Linked DNA regions of Cupriavidus taiwanensis LMG 19424. The protein of the gene in region 2 binds, or shares a complex with, the protein of the main gene of each other region. Links are inferred from orthologs where the notes say so. Each region holds a gene or a part of one and is shown on either strand. Other genes may lie near its edges.

Evidence for each region.
Region 1: the proteins of aceF (region 2) and RALTA_RS25245 are in contact, whole or in part, in a crystal structure (PDB 1W85), measured with the Geobacillus stearothermophilus proteins. The link is inferred for Cupriavidus taiwanensis LMG 19424 from one-to-one orthologs. Residues at the interface, in WP_033016211.1 of Geobacillus stearothermophilus: Val129, Ile130, Ala131, Met132, Pro133, Arg136, Lys137, Arg157; in WP_033016213.1 of Geobacillus stearothermophilus: Ile282, Leu283, Ser284, Leu285, Glu286, Phe325.

The regions. Positions count from the first base shown.
Region 1 is NC_010530.1:2,182,990-2,192,123, reverse strand. Bases 3,040-5,913 are described here. They hold RALTA_RS25245 (alpha-ketoacid dehydrogenase subunit beta), read right to left. Parts: upstream 5,029-5,913; coding sequence 4,051-5,028; downstream 3,040-4,050. Other genes in these bases: pdhA (pyruvate dehydrogenase (acetyl-transferring) E1 component subunit alpha), read right to left, coding at 5,087-5,913; RALTA_RS25250 (dihydrolipoamide acetyltransferase family protein), read right to left, coding at 3,040-4,005. Outside these bases: RALTA_RS25270 (peroxiredoxin), read right to left, coding at 1-95; RALTA_RS25265 (universal stress protein), read right to left, coding at 191-628; RALTA_RS25260 (SulP family inorganic anion transporter), read left to right, coding at 845-2,530; RALTA_RS25255 (ribbon-helix-helix domain-containing protein), read right to left, coding at 2,532-2,726; more of RALTA_RS25250, read right to left, coding at 2,887-3,039; more of pdhA, read right to left, coding at 5,914-6,172; RALTA_RS25235 (LysR family transcriptional regulator), read right to left, coding at 6,383-7,291; RALTA_RS25230 (SDR family oxidoreductase), read right to left, coding at 7,358-8,131; RALTA_RS25225 (MetQ/NlpA family ABC transporter substrate-binding protein), read right to left, coding at 8,317-9,134. UniProt on the Bacillus subtilis protein: The pyruvate dehydrogenase complex catalyzes the overall conversion of pyruvate to acetyl-CoA and CO(2).
Region 2 is NC_010528.1:1,331,595-1,340,814, reverse strand. The notes cover bases 4,131-7,090. They hold aceF (dihydrolipoyllysine-residue acetyltransferase), read right to left. Parts: upstream 6,475-7,090; coding sequence 4,786-6,474; downstream 4,131-4,785. Other genes in these bases: aceE (pyruvate dehydrogenase (acetyl-transferring), homodimeric type), read right to left, coding at 6,642-7,090; RALTA_RS06205 (Ntn hydrolase family protein), read right to left, coding at 4,131-4,713. Outside these bases: RALTA_RS06220 (histone deacetylase family protein), read right to left, coding at 1-932; TIGR01841 family phasin PhaP1, read left to right, coding at 1,294-1,872; lpdA (dihydrolipoyl dehydrogenase), read right to left, coding at 2,230-4,017; more of RALTA_RS06205, read right to left, coding at 4,051-4,130; more of aceE, read right to left, coding at 7,091-9,220. UniProt on the Bacillus subtilis protein: The pyruvate dehydrogenase complex catalyzes the overall conversion of pyruvate to acetyl-CoA and CO(2).

The DNA.
Region 1 (9,134 bases), on a different replicon or contig from region 2:
GCCCAGCCGTCGCCGATCCACTCATGGAAGCTGATCCGGCCTTCCGTGGTGTCGGCGGTGAAATCAGGGGCTTGCTCGCCCAGTCGAATCGCCATGGTTGCGCTCCTTGCAGTTGGCATGGTTTGGAATCGCGCGTTGCCGCGCACTGTTGCCCGCTATCCCCGCTATCCCGCCGTGGCGCCGTGTCCCGCTAGCGGAAAACCAGCACCGGGATCGTGCTGTGGGTCAGCACCTTGTGCGTCTCGCTGCCGATCAGCATGGCCTGCAGCCCGCGCTTGCCATGCGACGACATCACGATCAGGTCGCACTCGCGCTGCTGCGCGCACGCGATGATGGCCTGCCAGGGATGGTCGTCGGTGGCGGTGATGGTGTCGCACGGCACGCCGGCCTGCGCCGCGGTGTGGCTGAGCGCGGCAAGGAAGGTGTCGGCGTGGCGCGCGGCTTCGGCGGCGAAGTTGCTCTTGGTGTCTTGCAGGCTGGTGAGCCGGTAGGTCAGCACGTGGTACTCGGGAAGCACATGCAGCCCGGTCACGCGGGCGCCGATGCGGCTGGCGAATGCCATCGCGCGGCTCACCATGGCATCGGCGCGCGCGGAGCCGTCGGTCGGTACTAGGAGGTGCCTGTACATGATGAGCCTCCGCTTGCAAAGAGATACCGCGCCAGCCTGGCGCGTCCGCGCACTGGCGGGCGAGCCAATCCAGTATAGGAATTGCGCGGCATAAGGAACAGGACGCCAGGGCCTCCGGAGCACGGCCGCGAACAGGGTGGTGCCCGGGGGCAAGCATTAACATGCTGTTATCATTCGATTCACCTGTGCCCCCGCACCGATGGAAGGGACTGAAGCATGATTGCGCTACGCGAAGCCCGGCTGGCCGGATTGTTCCAACGCGGCAACTGGCTGCCGAATGTGGTGTCGGGCGTGATCGTGGGGGTAGTGGCGCTGCCGCTGGCAATGGCGTTCGCGATTGCCTCGGGCGCCAAGCCCGAACAGGGCCTGTACACGGCCATCGTCGCCGGGCTGGCGGTGTCGCTGTTCGGCGGCAGCCGCGTGCAGATCGCCGGGCCCACCGGCGCCTTTATCGTGGTGCTGTCCGCGGTAACGGCGCGCCACGGCATCGATGGCCTGCAGATCGCCACGCTGATGGCCGGTCTGATCCTGCTGGCGATGGGGCTGACGCGGCTGGGCGGCGTGATCCGCTACATTCCGGCGCCGGTGATCGTCGGCTTTACCGCGGGCATCGGCGTGATCATCTTCGTCGGCCAGTGGCGCGATTTCTTCGGGCTGCCGCCAGTGGCCGGCGCGCATTTCCATGAAAAACTCTGGCACCTGCTGCAGGCGCTGCCGCAATGGCACCCCGCCACCACCGCGCTGGCGCTGGGCAGCCTGGCGCTGGTGGTGGGCGCGCCGCGCGTGCGCTGGCTGCGGCGCGTGCCGGGCCCGCTGGTGGCGCTGGTGGTGGCCACCGCGGTGCAGGCGCTGTTCCGCTTCGACGGCGTGGCGACCATCGGCACGGCCTTCGGCGGCCTGCCGCGCGGCCTGCCGGTGCCGTCGCTGCCGGAGGTCACGCTGGCGCGCGTGCTGGAGCTGGCCGGGCCTGCCTTCACCATTGCCATGCTTGGCGCGATCGAGTCCTTGCTGTCGGCCGTGGTAGCCGACGGCATGGCGGGCACCCGGCATGACTCGAACCAGGAACTGGTGGGGCAGGGCATCGCAAATGTGGTGGCGCCGCTGTTCGGCGGGTTTGCCGCCACCGGCGCGATCGCGCGCACCGCCACCAATATCCGCAATGGCGGCAACAGCCCGCTGGCGGGCGTGGTGCATGCGCTCACGCTGGTGCTGGTGCTGCTGTTCCTGGCGCCGCTCGCGGCCAGCGTGCCGCTGGCCGCGCTGGCCGCGATCCTGTTCGTGGTGGCCTACAACATGAGCGAGATGCGCCAGTTCGCCCGCATGGTCCGGCGCGCGCCGCGCGCCGATGTCGCGATCCTGCTGATCACCTTTACGCTGACGGTGCTGACCGACCTGGTGGTGGCGGTCAATATCGGCGTAATCCTGGCCATGCTGCAGTTCCTGCGGCGCATGTCGGCAGCGGTGGAAGTGGCACCCCAGGCCGCCGAGGCCGTTGCGCGCGAACTGGACGACGCGGGCACCGGCGCGGTGGCGCCGATACCGCCGGGCGTGCTGGTCTATGTCATCGACGGCCCGTTCTTCTTCGGTGCCGTTGAGGCCTGCGAGCGAGCGCTGGTGCAGACCCATACCGAGCCGCGCGTGCTGCTGATCCGCCTGGGCCGCGTGCCCTTCATGGACATGACCGGGCTGCAGACGCTCGAGGCGGTGATCGTCACGCTGCAGAAGCGCGGCGTCGCGGTAGTGCTGGCCGAGGCCAACGCGAGGGTCAGGGAAAAGCTGGCGCGCGCCGGCGTGCTGGCGGCGCTGGGAGAAGGCAACTACGCGGATTCGCTGGCGCAGGCGGCGCAACGCTGCGCCGCGCTCGCCGGGGAAGGGCAAGGCGAGGCCAACGCCCCGCGCTGAGTTACTTCTTCTGGCGCGTGCCGCCCGCCGGCCTGGGCTTGGTGGCGTAATCCACGCCATGCTGCGCCAGGTAATCGCGGATCAGCTGGCGCACCACCTGCGACGGCGTCAGGTCCTGCGCGGCGCACAGCGTTTCAAAGGCCTTCTTCTTCACCGGATCGATCAGGATGGTCAGGCGGGCGGTCTTGGATTCCATGAGGGTGTGCGGCGGTCCGGGGCCGGAGATGGCGGCGGCGATTGGATGGGCATTATATACAGCGCTGCCGCAGGGCTTCGGTACACCGGCGGTCTGCGCCCCGCTCCCGGCTGCGGGAGGGGGAGCACACAGCGGGTGCTGGCAAAACCAGTAGTCTTACTTACTCCGCCATCTCCAGATCCGCGATCACCGCCGCCAGGAAGCGCGCGGCCTCTCCGCCCGTCACCACGCGGTGGTCGAAGGTCAGGCTCAGCGGCATGACCCGGTGCACCGCGGGCACGCCGCCGGCCGCGACCACTGCGTCGCGCACGCGCCCGGCACCCAGGATCGCCACGGTGGGCGGCACCACGATCGGCGCCGCATAGCGCCCGGCGATCATGCCGAAGTTGGACAGCGTGATGGTGTTGCCGCGCATCTCCTCGGGGGCGATGGTGCGCGCGCGGATGTCGGCGCGCATGCGGTCGAGCCCGTGGCGCAGGTCGGCGGCGTCGCGGTTGCCGACATCGCGCAGCACCGGCACGAACAGGCCCTCGGGCAGGTCGGCGGCAATGCCGACGTCGATCTTCTTCAGCACGTGGCGGCGTCCGGTTTGTCCTTCATACCACGCATTGAGCCCCGGTTCGGCGCGGCAGCCGGCCACCAGCGCGCGCACCAGCCGGATGGTGACATCGGCGCCGGCCGGCCAGGCGTGGATGTCGGCATCGTCCATCACGGTAGCGGCGGCGACTTCGGCCTGCGCACGCGCCATGTTCTGCGCCATCGCGCGGCGCACGCCGCGCAGTTCTTCGGGCGCGCCGAGGTCCTTCAGCGTGGCGGCGACCCGTTCCACGTCGGCGGCGGTGACCACGCCCTCGGGACCCGAGGCGGTGGCCATGGCCAGGTCCACGCCGAGCCGGCGCGCCAGCGCACGGACCGCCGGCGTCGCCTTGATGCGCGCGGCCATCCCCGCAGCGGGCGCGGCGGTGCCGGGCGGCGCGGCTTCGCTGGCCACGTGCGTGCCGACCTGGACCGAGCCCACCACGGTGCCGGCGTCGGCATCTTCGCCGGCGCCCTCGAAACCCACCAGCGGCGCGCCCAGGTGCACGATGTCGCCCGGCTGCGCAAACAGCTTGCCGATGCTGCCGGCATAAGGCGACGGGATTTCGACGATCGCCTTGGCGGTCTCCACCGACAGCAGCGGCTGGTCCGCCGCGACCGTGTCGCCGGTCTTGACGTGCCAGGCCACGATCTCGGCCTCCTGCAGGCCTTCGCCCAGGTCGGGCAGCTTGAAGACTCGCATCGGTCCTCCTTGGCTAGCTTGAACGGTCCGGTTGCCGCCGGGGCCCTACGCCGCCAGCGCCCTGCGCGCGGCATCGACGATGCGCGCGACACCGGGCAGGTAGGTGTACTCCAGCCGCGCCAGCGGCACCACGGTATCGAAGCCGGTCACGCGCTGCACCGGCGCGGCCAGCGAGTACAACCCCGCATCGGCCAGCTGCGCCGCGATCTCGGCGCCGAAGCCGGCGGTGCGCGGCGCCTCGTGCACGATCACGCAGCGGCCGGTGCGCGAAACCGCATCCAGGATGGTCTGCATGTCCAGCGGCTTGAGCGTGGCCACGTCGATCACAGTCGCGGTAACGCCTTCCGCGGCGAGCGCGTCGGCGGCGGCGAGCGTCTCCTGCACCATCGCGCCCCAGCTCACCAGCGTGATGTCGCTGCCTTCGCGCAAGGTGAAGCAGGTATCGAGCGGCAGCGCCGCGCCGTCGTCGGCCACTTCCTGGCGGAACAGGCGGTACAGCCGCGTGGGCTCGAGGAAGATGACCGGGTCTGGGTCGGCGATCGCCGCCAGCAGCAGCCCGTACGCGCGCGCCGGCGATGACGGCACGACCACGCGGATGCCAGGCATGTGGGCGAACATCGCCTCCGGGCTTTCGGAGTGGTGCTCGGGTGCGTGGATGCCCGCGCCGCACGGCGAGCGCACCACCAGCGGGCAGGTCAGCCGCCCGCGCGTGCGGTGGCGCATACGCCCGGCGTGGTTGATGATGTGATCCACCGCCGGGTAGATAAAGCCGGTGAACTGAATCTCGGCCACGGGCTTGAGCCCCATCGCCGCCATGCCGATCGCCGCGCCGACGATGCCGCCTTCGGCCAGCGGCGTATCCATGACGCGCGCGGCGCCGAAGCGCGCCTGCAGGCCCACGGTGGCGCGGAACACGCCGCCGTTGACGCCGATGTCCTCGCCCAGCAGCAGCACATCGGGATCGTGCTCCAGCGCATGGGCCAGCGCCAGGTTGACTGCTTCGACCAGATTGATTTCCGCCATGGTTCGCTCGCTGTGGGACCGGGTCGAGGTAGGAGTGCGCGCGCGGCGCCGCCAGCGGCTAGCCGTGCTGCGCCGGGAAGCGCCGCGCGATCTCCAGCTGCGCCTGCAGTTCGGCCGGCATGGCCGCGTACAGGCAGTCGAACATCGCGGCCGGGTCTGGCGGCGGCATGGCCAGGTAGGTCTCGACCGCCTGCGCCACCTGCTGCGAGCACGCCTTGACCAACGCCTCTTCGCGCGCCGCATCCCAGGCATGCAGGGCCAGCAGGTGGGTGCGCAGGCGCAACAGCGGTTCGTGCTGCCAGTGTGCCTTGACGCTGGCCTCGTCGCGGTAGCGCGAGGCATCGTCGGCGGTGGTGTGGTCGCCCAGCCGGTAGGTGATGGCCTCGATCAGCGCGGGGCCGCCGCCATCGCGGGCGCGCGCGATCGCTTCGCCGACGCGGTGGCGCACCGCGACCACGTCGTTGCCGTCGACCTGCTCGCCCGGGATGCCCGCGGCAATCGCCTTCTGCGCCAGCGTCTGCGCCGCGGTCTGGGCGCTGCGCGGCATCGAGATGGCCCACTGGTTGTTGTTGATCACGATCACCAGCGGCGCGCGCCACGCGCCGGCCATGTTCATGCCTTCATAGAAGTCGCCCTTGGAGGTGCCGCCGTCGCCCAGCAGGCAGACTGCCACGCGCGGCTCGCCGCGCAGCCGGAACGCGTAGGCCGCGCCGGCCGCGTGGCACACCTGCGTGCCGATCGGCACGCAGTTGGCAAAGTCATGCGGCGCCGCGGCAAAGCCGCTGCCGCGCTCGTCGCCACCCCAGTAGAGCAGGCTCTCGGTCATCGTGACGCCGCGGACAAACTGCGCCGCGTGGTCGCGGTAAGAGGGCACCAGCACATCCTCCGGCCGCATGGCGCAGGCCACGCCCACGCCGATGGCCTCCTGGCCCAGCGCCGACGCGAACGTGCCGATCTTGCCGGTGCGTTGCAGCGCTATGGCCTTCAGGTCGAACTGGCGCGTCAGCACCATCGCCTGGTACAGCGGCACCAGCGCGTCAGGGTCGCTGGCGAACGGGGGAGGGGGAGCAGTGGTGGGAGAGGTGTCGCCCGGTGGGGCAAGGTAGCGGGTATAGCCGATCTCAAAGCGCGCAACCGTGGACATGGCAGGTCTCTCGATGCGGTTGTCTCGACAGGATCCGCGCGGATCGGGGCGAGGATCTTCGCAGCCCTCCGCGGCATGATCGCGTTGTGATCCCTGCCGTGCTTTTTGGGCGCGGGGGACTTGAGCTTGAGTGTAGGGCATTTGCGCGGCCGGCGCCGCGCGAAATTGTCTTGCTGCGCACACTGCGGCAGTGCGCGCGCGGGCCTGCGCTCAGCCTTCCAGGTGCGGCTGCATCAGCGCGCGGAACCACTCGAGGAAGACCGCGAGCCGTTGCGACCGCTGGCGGCGGTGGGGATAGAGCAGCGACACCGGCATGCTCGCCGGGCGCCAGTCGGGCATGATTTCCAGCAGCTGTCCGGTGTCGAGCAGGTGCTGCACGTCGAAGCGCGGAATCTGGATCATCCCGATGCCGGCGAGGCAGCAGGCGATGTAGCTTTCGGCATTGTTGACCGAGACGCGCGTTGCCACGTCGGCCCCGTGCGCGCTGCCATCGGTATCCACGAATTCCCATGGCAAGTCGCGCCCGGTGCGGGGGCTGGCGTAGCCAACCGCGAGGTGGCCGCGGCGCAGGTCGGCCGGATCACGGGGCTCGCCGTGTTCGCGCAGGTAGGCCGGGCTGGCGCAGTTGACCAGCGCGATCCGGCCCAGCGGCCGCACCACCAGGCTGCTGTCGGCCAGCATGCCGAAGCGCACCGCACAGTCCACGCCCTCCTGCACCAGGTCGATGGCGCGATCGCTGGAACCGAGCGACAGCTGCAGCCGCGGATGGCGCCGCAGCAGTGCGGGCAGCGCCGGTGCCACCAGCCGGCGCGCGATGCGGCTGGGCATATCCACGTTCAGGCGCCCGCTGGCCTGGCGCTGGCCGGCCTGGAACAGCTGGTCGATATCCTCGACCTCGGCCAGCAGCGGGCGCAGCCGCTCCAGCAATTGCGCCCCGTCGGCGCTCAGCCGCACCTGCCGCGTGGTCCGGTGCAGCAGGCGCGCGCCGACCTGGGCCTCGAGGTCCTGCACCGCCGCCGACACCGATGCGCGCGGCAACCCGAGCGCATGCGCGGCCTTGATGAAGCTGCCCATTTCGGCCACCTGCAGGAATACGCGGTACTGGTCGAATCTGTCCATACGCCTCGCTCGTCGATGGCGCAAGCATACCTGCAATGCGTGCGCGCACCAGAGCGGCGCTGCGGCTTATTTGGTCGTGTAGCCGCCGTTGATCAGCATGGTCTGGCCGGTGATCCACCAGCCGTCGCTGACCAGATGGCGGATAAAGGGCACCACGTCCTCGATATGCGTCAGTCCCGTCGGCGAGAACGGCGACAGCGCGGCCGCGCTCTTGTGATAGGCCACGGCATCGTCGCCTTCCTGGCCGTAGAAGAACGGCGTATCCATCGGGCCGGGTCCTACCGCGGTCACCGAGATGCCGCGCGCGCCGAACTCCTTGGCCGCGGCGCGGGTAAAGTGTTCGACCGGTGCCTTGGTGCCGGCATAGGCGGCATAGAAGGGCGTGAACGCGCCCAGCAGCGAGGTCACCAGCGTCACGATCTTGCCGTGGTCTTTGACGTGGCGCCCGGCTTCCTTCAGGAAGAAGAAGGCGCTCTTGGCGTTGACCGCCGACATCTCGTCGTACTCCGCCTCGCTGATCTCGGCGAACGGTTTCTTCAGCACCTTGCCCACCGTATTGATGGCGATATCGGGACGGCCCACCGCGGCCACGGCATCGGCAAACAAGCGCTCGACCGCGCCCGCGCGGGTCAGGTCCGCTTGCAGCGCCACCGCCTGGGCGCCGGTTGCCTGGATTGTCTGGACCGTGGCCTCGGCGTCGGCGCGCGAGGCCGCGCCGTGGTAATGGATGGCGATGGCGCGGGCGCCCTGCGCGGCCAGGTCGCGCGCGATCAGCCCGCCCAGGTTCTTGGCGCCGCCGGCGATCAGCGCGACCTTGCCGCGGATGGAATGGTCAGCCATGAAACTCTCCTGTGGATGCGTCGAAGGAGGCTTCAGCTTAGGCGGGCCGCAAGGGGGAATAAATTGGCGGCGACTGGATAGATCATCCAGAAAACCAGAACAATCCGGGGCGGCGGTGCGATGCCGGCCCCGGAGTCAAGGCGAAGGCGCGCCACGGGGCGCGCCTTGCCGGCCTGCCGCGGCGCTCAGCGCTGGTACGGCGGCGGCACGAAGCCGGCGAAGCGCTGTTGCGTCACCGCCTTGAACTCGGCGGACTGGTAGGCCTCGCGGATGTCCTTGACGAAGGGCTTGTTCAGGTCGGCGGTCTTCACCGCGACCAGGTTCATGTAGTAGTCGGGAATCTTCTCCAGCGCCAGCGCCGAGGTCAGCTTCAGGCCCGAGGCCAGCGCATAGTTGCCGTTGACGAAGGCATAGTCGACATCGTCCAGCGAGCGCGGCAGCTGCGCGGCTTCGAGCTGGACCAGCTTGAGCTTGTGCGGATTGGCGTCGATATCGCGCTCGCTGGCGCGGATCGGGTCGGTGCCGGGCTTGAGCGTGACCCAGCCGATCTGCTGCAGGATGGCGATGGCACGTGCCAGGTTGGTCGGATCGTTCGGCAGCGACACGGTGTTGCCCGCCTTCACCTCGGCCAGCGCCTTGTGCTTGCGGCTGTAGATGCCGATCGGCGCGGTGGGCACCTGTATCACGTCGCTCAGGGCCAGCTTGCGGTCGGCCGAGAATTTCTTCAGGTAGGCCACATGCTGGAAGGCGTTGGCGTCGATGGCGCCGTCGGCCAGCGCCAGGTTGGGCTGCACGTAGTCGCTGAACTCGACGATGGTGACCTTGTAGCCGCGCTGCTCCAGCACCGGCTTGACGCCATAGCGGATCTGGTCGGCATACGGGCCGGCGGTGGCGCCGAAGCGGATTTCCTTCTTGTCCGGATCGGCCGCGGCGGCGCCGTGGACCACGCCCAGCGCCAGCACGGCTGCTGCCAGGCGCGCTGCCAGGCCGAATTTCCCGTATT
Region 2 (9,220 bases):
GCGAGCTGCGCCCCAACGCGCGCATACAGCGCGTGGTACTGCGCATGGTATTGCGCGGCAAGGCGCACCGTCTGCGCATGGACGGCAACGGTGTCCTCGATCTGGTTGCCGTAGCCGCCGGCCATGGTCACTGCTACCGGCAGCCGGCGAGCCTGCGCGGCGTCGAACACCAGGCCGTCGCGCCGGGCCAGGCCAGCCATGGTCAGCTTGAGCCGCCCGAGCCGGTCGCCCTCGTGCGGATCCGCGCCAGCCAGGTAAATGAGCAGGTCCGGCTCGAAGCGGCTGAACAGCGTGTCCAGCGCTGCCTGCAGCGCCTGCGCGTAGGTCTCGTCGTCGCAGCCGTCCGGCAGGCCGACGTCGAGGTCGCTCGCTTCCTTGCGGAACGGGTAGTTCTTTTCTCCGTGCAGCGACAGCGTGAATACCGACGGATCCCCGTGCAGGATCGACGCGGTGCCGTTGCCCTGATGCACGTCCAGGTCGATCACCGCCACGCGGCGCACCGCGCCGTCGCGCTGCAGCACGCGGGCGGCGATCGCGGCATCGTTGAAGACACAGAAACCGCCGCCCTTGTCCGCGTACGCATGGTGCGTGCCGCCCGCGAGGTTCACGGCAATGCCTTCGCGCAGCGCACTCCGGCACGCCTCGATGGTGGCGCCGGCGGAACGGCGCGAACGCTCCACCATCGCTTCGGACCAAGGAAAGCCGATCTCGCGCTGGCGCGCGGCGTCAAGCGTCCCGGCCGAGGCCGCCTCCACGTATTCCGCCGTGTGAGCCAGCAACAGCGCATCGTCGCCGGCGCGAGGCGCCTCAGACAGGCGCAGCCCCGGCACCTGGGCCGACACCGCGTCGCGCAGCATGCTGTACTTGCGCATGGGGAAGCGATGTCCGGGCGGCAGCGGCAGCACGAAGTGATCGGCGTAGAAAGCGAGCATGGACGGAGGCCTGGGCGATTCTGTTCACATCTTGTTGGAGTTCCGGCCTCGGCCGGGCGTGCCGGCGCGGGCAGCCTGGCATGGTAGCACCCCTGCCGCCGCACCGCCGGCGCCGCCCTGGAATGGCGGAAACGCCACCTTGGGAAGTGCCTCCGCCCTTGTTTTTGTGCAACGCACAAAATCTTCTTGACATTGGATCAACCGCCCCTAAAATACCGATTGTTGCGGCGCACAAACACTCCTGGGCGCCCTGACCCACCCACACGCCTGGGCTGGCCGAAGCGGGTTCAACACCGTCACGGCCCTGACATCTAGGCGGCTTAATTTGCTTGACCTTGAAGTTCACCACTGGAGACCAGCAATGATCCTCACCCCGGAACAAGTCGCAGCAGCACAAAAGGCTAACCTCGAAACGCTGTTCGGCCTGACCACCAAGGCGTTTGAAGGCGTCGAAAAGCTCGTCGAACTGAACCTGCAGGTCGTCAAGACCACGTTCGCCGAAAACGTGGACAACGCCAAGAAGGCGCTGTCGGCCAAGGATGCGCAGGAACTGCTGGCCATCCAGGCCGCTGCCGTGCAGCCGGTCGCTGAAAAGACCCTGGCCTACACCCGTCACCTGTACGAAATCGCTTCGGAAACCCAGAGCGAATTCGCCAAGGTGGCCGAGGCCCAACTGGCCGAAGGCTCGAAGAACGTCCAGGCCCTGGTCGAAAACTTCGCCAAGAACGCCCCGGCCGGTTCGGAATCGACCGTGGCCATCGTGAAGTCGGCGATCTCCGCTGCCAACAACGCCTACGAGTCGGTGCAGAAGGCGACCAAGCAAGCGGTCGAAATCGCTGAAACCAACTTCCAGGCCGCTGCTTCGGCTGCCACCAAGGCTGCCCAGCAAGCCAGCGCCACGGCCCGCACGGCCACGGCGAAGAAGGCCGCTACTGCCTGATAGCCAGTGTTGAAGACGGACCGGCTGCGGCCGGTCCGTTGGCAAAGCCCATCGCCATGCGATGCAGTGGGCTTTGCCAACGATGAAGGAAGTGCCCCGACCGACCGGCCCGGCGCTGCCTTGTCTGCCGATGTCTCCTCGGTACCGCGGTCTCCTTGTCCAAAGGTATCGTTAAACCCGACCTCTACAGGTCGGGTTTTTTTTGGCCCTCGCCTCAGCCAGCCTTTCCCGCTGCCCTTTCCCCTCTCGCTGCAAGCCGCCACGCATTGACGCTGATAGGTTATGGCGGTTAATTGCGAAACCACGCAAAACAAAGCCCGCCATCAGGCGGGCCTTGTCATCGCGGCGGGCAGCGCGTCAACGCTTGCGCGGCGGCGGCACGTCGGTGCACGTGCCTTCGTAGATCTCCGCCGCCATGCCGATCGACTCGCCCAGCGTCGGGTGCGGATGGATGGTCTTGCCGATATCGACGGCGTCGGCGCCCATCTCGATTGCCAGGCACACTTCGCTGATCAGGTCGCCGGCATGCGTGCCGACGATGCCGCCGCCGATCACGCGATGCGTTTCTTCGTCGAAGATCAGCTTGGTGAAGCCCTCGTCGCGGCCGTTGGCGATGGCGCGGCCCGAGGCGGCCCACGGGAACACGCCCTTGCTGTACTTGATGCCCTGCGCCTTGCACTCATCCTCGGTCAGGCCGGCCCAGGCCACTTCCGGATCGGTGAAGGCCACCGACGGAATCTGCTTGGCGTCGAAGAAGGCCTTCTCGCCATGCGCGGCCTCGGCCGCCACGTGCGCTTCGTGCACGGCCTTGTGCGCGAGCATCGGCTGCCCAACGATATCGCCGATGGCGTAGATGTGCGGCACGTTGGTGCGCATCTGCTTGTCGACGTCGATAAAGCCGCGCTCGGTGACGGCAACACCGGCCTTCTCGGCGCTGATGCGCTTGCCGTTGGGCGAGCGGCCCACCGACACCAGCACCAGGTCGTAGCGCTGGGGCTCGGCCGGCGCGGCTTCCCCTTCGAACCTGACGTAGATGCCGTCCGGCTTGGCTTCGACCGCGACCGTCTTGGTATTGAGCATCACCTTGCCGAAACGGTCCTTGTTCTTCTTTTCCCAGACCTTGACCAGGTCGCGGTCGGCACCGTTCATCAGGCCCGGCAGCATTTCAACGATATCGATGTCGGCACCCAGCGTGCTGTACACCGTGGCCATTTCCAGGCCGATGATGCCGCCGCCGATGACCAGCATCTTGTTGGGGACTTCAGGCAGTTCCAGCGCGCCGGTCGAGTCGACGATGCGCGGGTCTTCCGGAATGAACGGCAGCTTCACCGCCTGGCTGCCTGCGGCGATGATGGCCTTCTCGAAGCGGATCACGGTCTTCTTGCCGGTGGTCTGCTTGCCTTCGCCTTCGGTCAGTTCCACTTCCAGGTGATGCGGGTCGAGGAAGTTGCCCACGCCGCGCACCACCTGCACCTTGCGCGCCTTGGCCATGCCGGCCAGGCCGCCGGTCAGCTTGCCGACCACCTGGTTCTTGTAGTGGCGCAGGCCGTCCAGGTCGATCTTGGCCTCGCCGAACAGGATGCCGTGGGCGGCCAGCGCCTTGGCTTCGTCGATCACCGCGGCGTTGTGCAGCAGCGCCTTGGACGGGATGCAGCCCACGTTCAGGCAGACCCCGCCAAGCGTGCCGTAACGCTCGACCAGCACGGTATTCATGCCCAGGTCGGCGGCGCGGAACGCGGCGGAGTAGCCGCCGGGGCCGGCGCCCAGCACCAGCATCTCGCACTGGATATCGGCACCGCCGGCGTGGCTCGCGGCGGCAGGGGCAGGCGCCGGCGCGGCCGCTGCCGGCGCGGGAGCCTGCGCCGGCGCCGGGGCCTGTGCCGGTGCAGGCGCCGCGGCGGCGGCAGCCTGGGCCTCGATGGTGCAGATCACCGCGCCCTGGCCTACCTTGTCGCCCACCTTGACCTTGACGTCGACCACCTTGCCGGCGGCCGACGACGGCACATCCATGCTGGCCTTGTCGGATTCCAGCACGATCAGGGACTGTTCCACCTCGACCGTGTCGCCGGCCTTGACCAGCACCTCGATCACTTCCACCGCGTCGAAATCGCCGATATCCGGCACCTTGACTTCGATCACACTCATGTTTGCTCCTCTATGCGCGCCCGCCTCTCGGCTTCAGGGCGCGCCGTCGTTGTTGGTTGCTGCGTTGCCGCCCGCCGGACTGCCGTCCGCGCCATCGTCCTGGTCCGCTGCCGCCGCGGCATCCTGCTCGCGCAGCCGCACGGTATGCACCTCGATCGGCCCCGCCGAACTCTTGTCGAACTCCACGCCGGCATCGACGCCGATGCGCGCGATCTCGCCCGCGCCGAGGTCCGGCCGGTCATAGACCGCGTGCATCGCGCCCAGCGCGTAGTTGCGGCCCGAGCCGATGCCCCAGAAGCGGTCGAACGAAAACACCTCGCGGTACGAGTAGACGCCGAAGATGCCCGCCGGATTGGCGATCAGGCATACGATCTGCGACGACTCGTAGGGATCGTCATCGTCTTCCTTGGTATTGACGAAGTAGTCCGACTTCAGCTTCTCGTGCACCTTCAGGAAGGTGCGGAAGACGTCGTCGCGCGAGCCCAGCCGGCACTCGTCGCCCAGCCCCGCCAGCAGCGTGCGCATGACCGGGAAGTGCGCCGTGGTCCCGGCCAGCGCGATAAAGCCGTCGCCAACCGGAAACACCTTCTGGTTGCGCTCGTAGGCGCGCGACAGGCGCGTATCGCCGAAGGTGACGAGCGCGTCCGCCGCGATCGCCACCTCGGCGCCCTTCCTGACGACAACACAGGTAGTCATGGCTTGCTCCCGGTTGCGCGTGGCGCGCCGCGCGGGCCAGGCTGTTGCCCTGCCCGCGCGGCGCCACCCCGCTTAGAGCAGGATGCGGCGGAAGTCCGCCAGCAGTTGCGCGAAGTACGTGTTGAAGCGCGCCGCCTCGGCACCGTCGATGACGCGGTGGTCCCACGACAGCGACAGCGGCAGCGTCAGGCGCGGCGCGAACTGCTTGCCGTCCCACACCGGCTTCATGTACGACTTGCACACGCCCATAATGGCCACTTCGGGCGCATTGATGATCGGCGTGAAGTACGTGCCGCCGATGCCGCCCAGCGACGAAATCGAGAAGCAGCCGCCCTGCATCTGGTCGGGCTTGAGCTTGCCGTCGCGCGCCAGCTTGGCCAGCTCGCTCATTTCCTGGCTGATCTCGAGCACGCCCTTCTTGTCGGCGTCCTTGATCACCGGCACAACCAGGCCGTTCGGGGTGTCGGCGGCGAAGCCGATGTTGAAGTACTTCTTCAGCACCAGGTTGTCGCCGTCGAGCGAAGCATTGAAGTTCGGGAACTTCTTCAGCGCCGCGACCGTGGCCTTGATCATGAACGCCAGCATGGTCACCTTGACGCCGGCCTTCTCGTTTTCCTTGTTCAGCTGCACGCGGAAGGCTTCCAGGTCGGTGATGTCCGCTTCGTCATGGTTGGTGACGTGCGGGATCATGACCCAGTTGCGGTGCAGGTTGGCACCCGAAATCTTCTTGATGCGCGACAGGGCCTTGCTTTCGACCTCGCCGAAGCGGGTGAAATCGACCTTCGGCCACGGCAGCAGGCCGAGCTCGCCACCACCGGCGCCGGCCGCGGCAGCCTGGGCCGGCGCGGCGGCCTGGCCGGTCATCACGCCCTTGACATAGTTCTGCACGTCTTCCTGGGTGATGCGGCCCTTGGGACCGGTGCCCGGCACGCGCGAGACATCGACGCCCAGCTCGCGCGCGAACTTGCGCACCGAGGGGCTGGCGTGGGCGGCCTTGCCGGTTGCGCCGACAGGGGCCGGCGCGGCAGCCGGCGCAGCGGCCGGCGCGGGCGCGGCGGCAGGCGCCGGCGCCGGAGCGGGCGCGCTGGCAGCGGCAGCCGGTGCCGCGGCGGCAGCGGCCGGTGCGGCAGCAGCGGCGGTGGCCGCGCCTTCCAGGATCAGCAGCAGCGTGCCTTCGGACACGTTGTCGCCGACCTTGACCTTGACTTCCTTGACCACGCCGCCCTGCGGCGAAGGCACGTCCATGGTGGCCTTGTCCGATTCCAGCGTCACCACCGCGTCTTCTGCGCTGATGGTGTCGCCCGGCTTGACGTGGACTTCGATTACCGGAACGGCGTCGTAGTCGCCGATATCGGGCACCTTGACTTCGATGGTGCCGCCAGCGGCGGCCGGCGCCGCGGCGGGAGCGGGAGCGGGAGCGGGAGCGGGCGCAGGGGCCGGAGCGGCTGCGGCAGGTGCCGGCGCGGGAGCCGGTGCGGGCGCGGCTGCAGGTGCGGCGGCAGGTGCGGCAGCGGCCTGCCCGGCCGGCTCCAGCATCACCAGCACCGAGCCTTCGGCCACGTTGTCGCCAACCTTGATCTTGACGTCCTTGACCACGCCGGCCTGCGGCGACGGCACGTCCATGGTGGCCTTGTCGGACTCCAGCGTCACCAGCGCGTCTTCCGCGTTGATGCTGTCGCCGGGTTTCACATGCACTTCAATGACGGGGACGGCGTCATAGTCGCCGATATCCGGCACCTTGATTTCAATCGCTTGACTCATTCAGTGTCTCCTGGGCAGGCCGGCACGCGCGACATCCGCAAGCGGCGAGATTACCTTCGCCGCCCGCTTCTGTCACGCCGCCGTGCCGCAAGGCGCCGTCGGGACTCGGCCCGAGGCGCCCGCGGCACGGCGTTGCCGTACTGCGGGGGTGGGTGCAGGCTGCCGGATCAGACCGACATCGGGTTGGGCTTGTTCGGGTCGAGGTTGTACTTCTTGATCGCCTCGGCAACCTTGTCGCGGCCGATCGCGCCCTCGTCGGCCAGCGCCTTGAGCGCGGCCAGCGTGACCCAGTAACGGTCCACTTCGAAGAAGTGGCGCAGCTTCTCGCGCGTATCCGAGCGGCCGAAGCCATCGGTGCCGAGCACCACGTAGCGGCGCGGCACGTACGGACGGATCTGCTCAGCGAAGGCGCGCACGTAGTCGGTCGAGGCAATCACCGGGCCGCGGGCCGACTTCAGCTTCTGCGTGACAAAGGCTTCGCGCTGGGTCTCGGCCGGATGCAGCAGGTTGTAGCGCTCGGCGGCCTGGCCGTCGCGCGCCAGTTCGGTGAAGCTCGGGCAGCCCCACAGGTCGGACTCGACGCCCCAGTCCTTCTTCAGCAGCTCGGCGGCGGCGATCACCTCGCGGAAGATCGTGCCCGAGCCCAGCAGCTGCACGCGCGGCGCGTTGCTGTTCTCGACGCCCTTGCGGAACTGGTACATGCCCTTGACGATGTCCTGCTCTACGCCAGCCGGCATTTCCGGATGCTCGTAGTTCTCGTTCATCACCGTCAGGTAGTAATAGACGTCTTCCTGTTCGGCGTACATGCGGCGCAGGCCGTCCTGCATGATCACCGCCAGTTCGTACTGGAAGGTCGGGTCGTACGAGATGCAGTTCGGGATGACGGCGTGGAACACATGCGAATGACCGTCTTCGTGCTGCAGGCCTTCGCCGTTCAGCGTGGTGCGGCCGGCGGTGCCGCCCAGCAGGAAGCCGCGCGAGCGCATGTCGGCGGCGGCCCAGCACAGGTCGCCGATACGCTGGATGCCGAACATCGAGTAGTAGATGTAGAACGGGATCATCTGCACGCCGTGCGTCGAGTACGACGTGGCGGCGGCGATCCAGTCGCACATGGCGCCGGCTTCGTTGATGCCTTCCTGCAGCACCTGGCCAGTCTGCGATTCCTTGTAGAACATCAGCTGGTCATGGTCTTCCGGCACGTACTTCTGGCCTTCCTGGTTCCAGATGCCGACCTGGCGGAACAGGCCTTCCATGCCGAAGGTGCGCGACTCGTCCGGGACGATGGGCACCACGTGCTTGCCGATCTGCTTGTCCTTCAGCAGCGTGTTCAGGATCCGCACGAAGGCCATGGTGGTGGACACTTCGCGGCCTTCGCCGGTGGCCTTGAGCAGGGCTTCGAACGCCTTCAGCTCCGGCACCTGCAGCGCTTCGGCCTTCTGGCGGCGCGCCGGCAGGTAGCCGCCCAGGTTCATGCGCGCCTGGCGCATGTATTCCAGTTCCTTCGAGCCTTCCTCGAAGGTGAGGTACGGCACGTCTTCGAGCTTGTCGTCGGCGACTGGGATATTGAACTGGTCGCGGAACTTGCGGATCGCGTCGACCGGCATCTTCTTCTGCTGGTGCGCGACGTTCATGGCCTGGCCGGCGTCGCCCATGCCATAGCCCTTGATGGTCTTGGCCAGGATCAGCGTGGGCTGGCCCTTGTGCTCGCTGGCGGCCTTGTAGGCGGCGTAGATCTTGTGCGGGTCGTGGCCGCCGCGGTTCAGGCGCCAGATGTCCTCGTCGGACCAGTCGGCGACCATCGCCTTGAGCTCGGGCGTGTTGAAGAAGTGCTCGCGGACGTAGGCGCCGTCCTTGGCCTTCATGGTCTGGTACTCGCCGTCTACGCATTCCATCATGCGCTTCATCAGCAGGCCCTTGGTGTCGCGCGCCAGCAGTGCGTCCCACTTGCTGCCCCACACCACCTTGATCACGTTCCAGCCGGCGCCGCGGAACTCGGACTCCAGTTCCTGGATGATCTTGCCGTTGCCGCGCACCGGGCCGTCCAGGCGCTGCAGGTTGCAGTTGATGACGAAGACCAGGTTGTCGAGTTTCTCGCGGCCGGCCATGCCGATCGCGCCCAGCGATTCCGGCTCGTCGGTCTCGCCGTCGCCCAGGAAAGCCCAGACCTTGCGGTCGCCAGCCTTGGCCAGGCCGCGGCTGTCCAGGTACTTCATGAAGCGGGCCTGGTAGATGGCCATGATCGGGCCCAGGCCCATCGACACCGTCGGGAACTGCCAGAAGTCCGGCATCAGCCACGGGTGCGGGTACGACGAGATGCCCTTGCCGTCGACTTCCTGGCGGAAGTTGTCGAGCTGGTCCTGGGTCAGGCGGCCCAGCAGGAAGGCGCGCGAGTACACGCCCGGTGCCGAGTGGCCCTGCACGAAGACCAGGTCGCCGCCGCTCTGCTCGGACGGGGCGCGCCAGAAGTGGTTGTAGCCGACGTCGTACAGCGTGGCCGCCGAGGCAAACGACGAGATATGGCCGCCGACATTGGTGTGCTTGTTCGCGCGCAGCACCATCGCCATGGCGTTCCAGCGGGTGTACGAGCGGATCCGGTGCTCGATGTCCTGGTCGCCGGGGATGCGGGCCTGCTGCTCGACCGGGATGGTGTTGATGTATTGCGTCTCGGCGTGGAACGGCTGGGTCACGCCGTTCACGCGAGCGTATTCGATCTGCTTGTCGATCAGGAACGCGGCGCGCTCCGGGC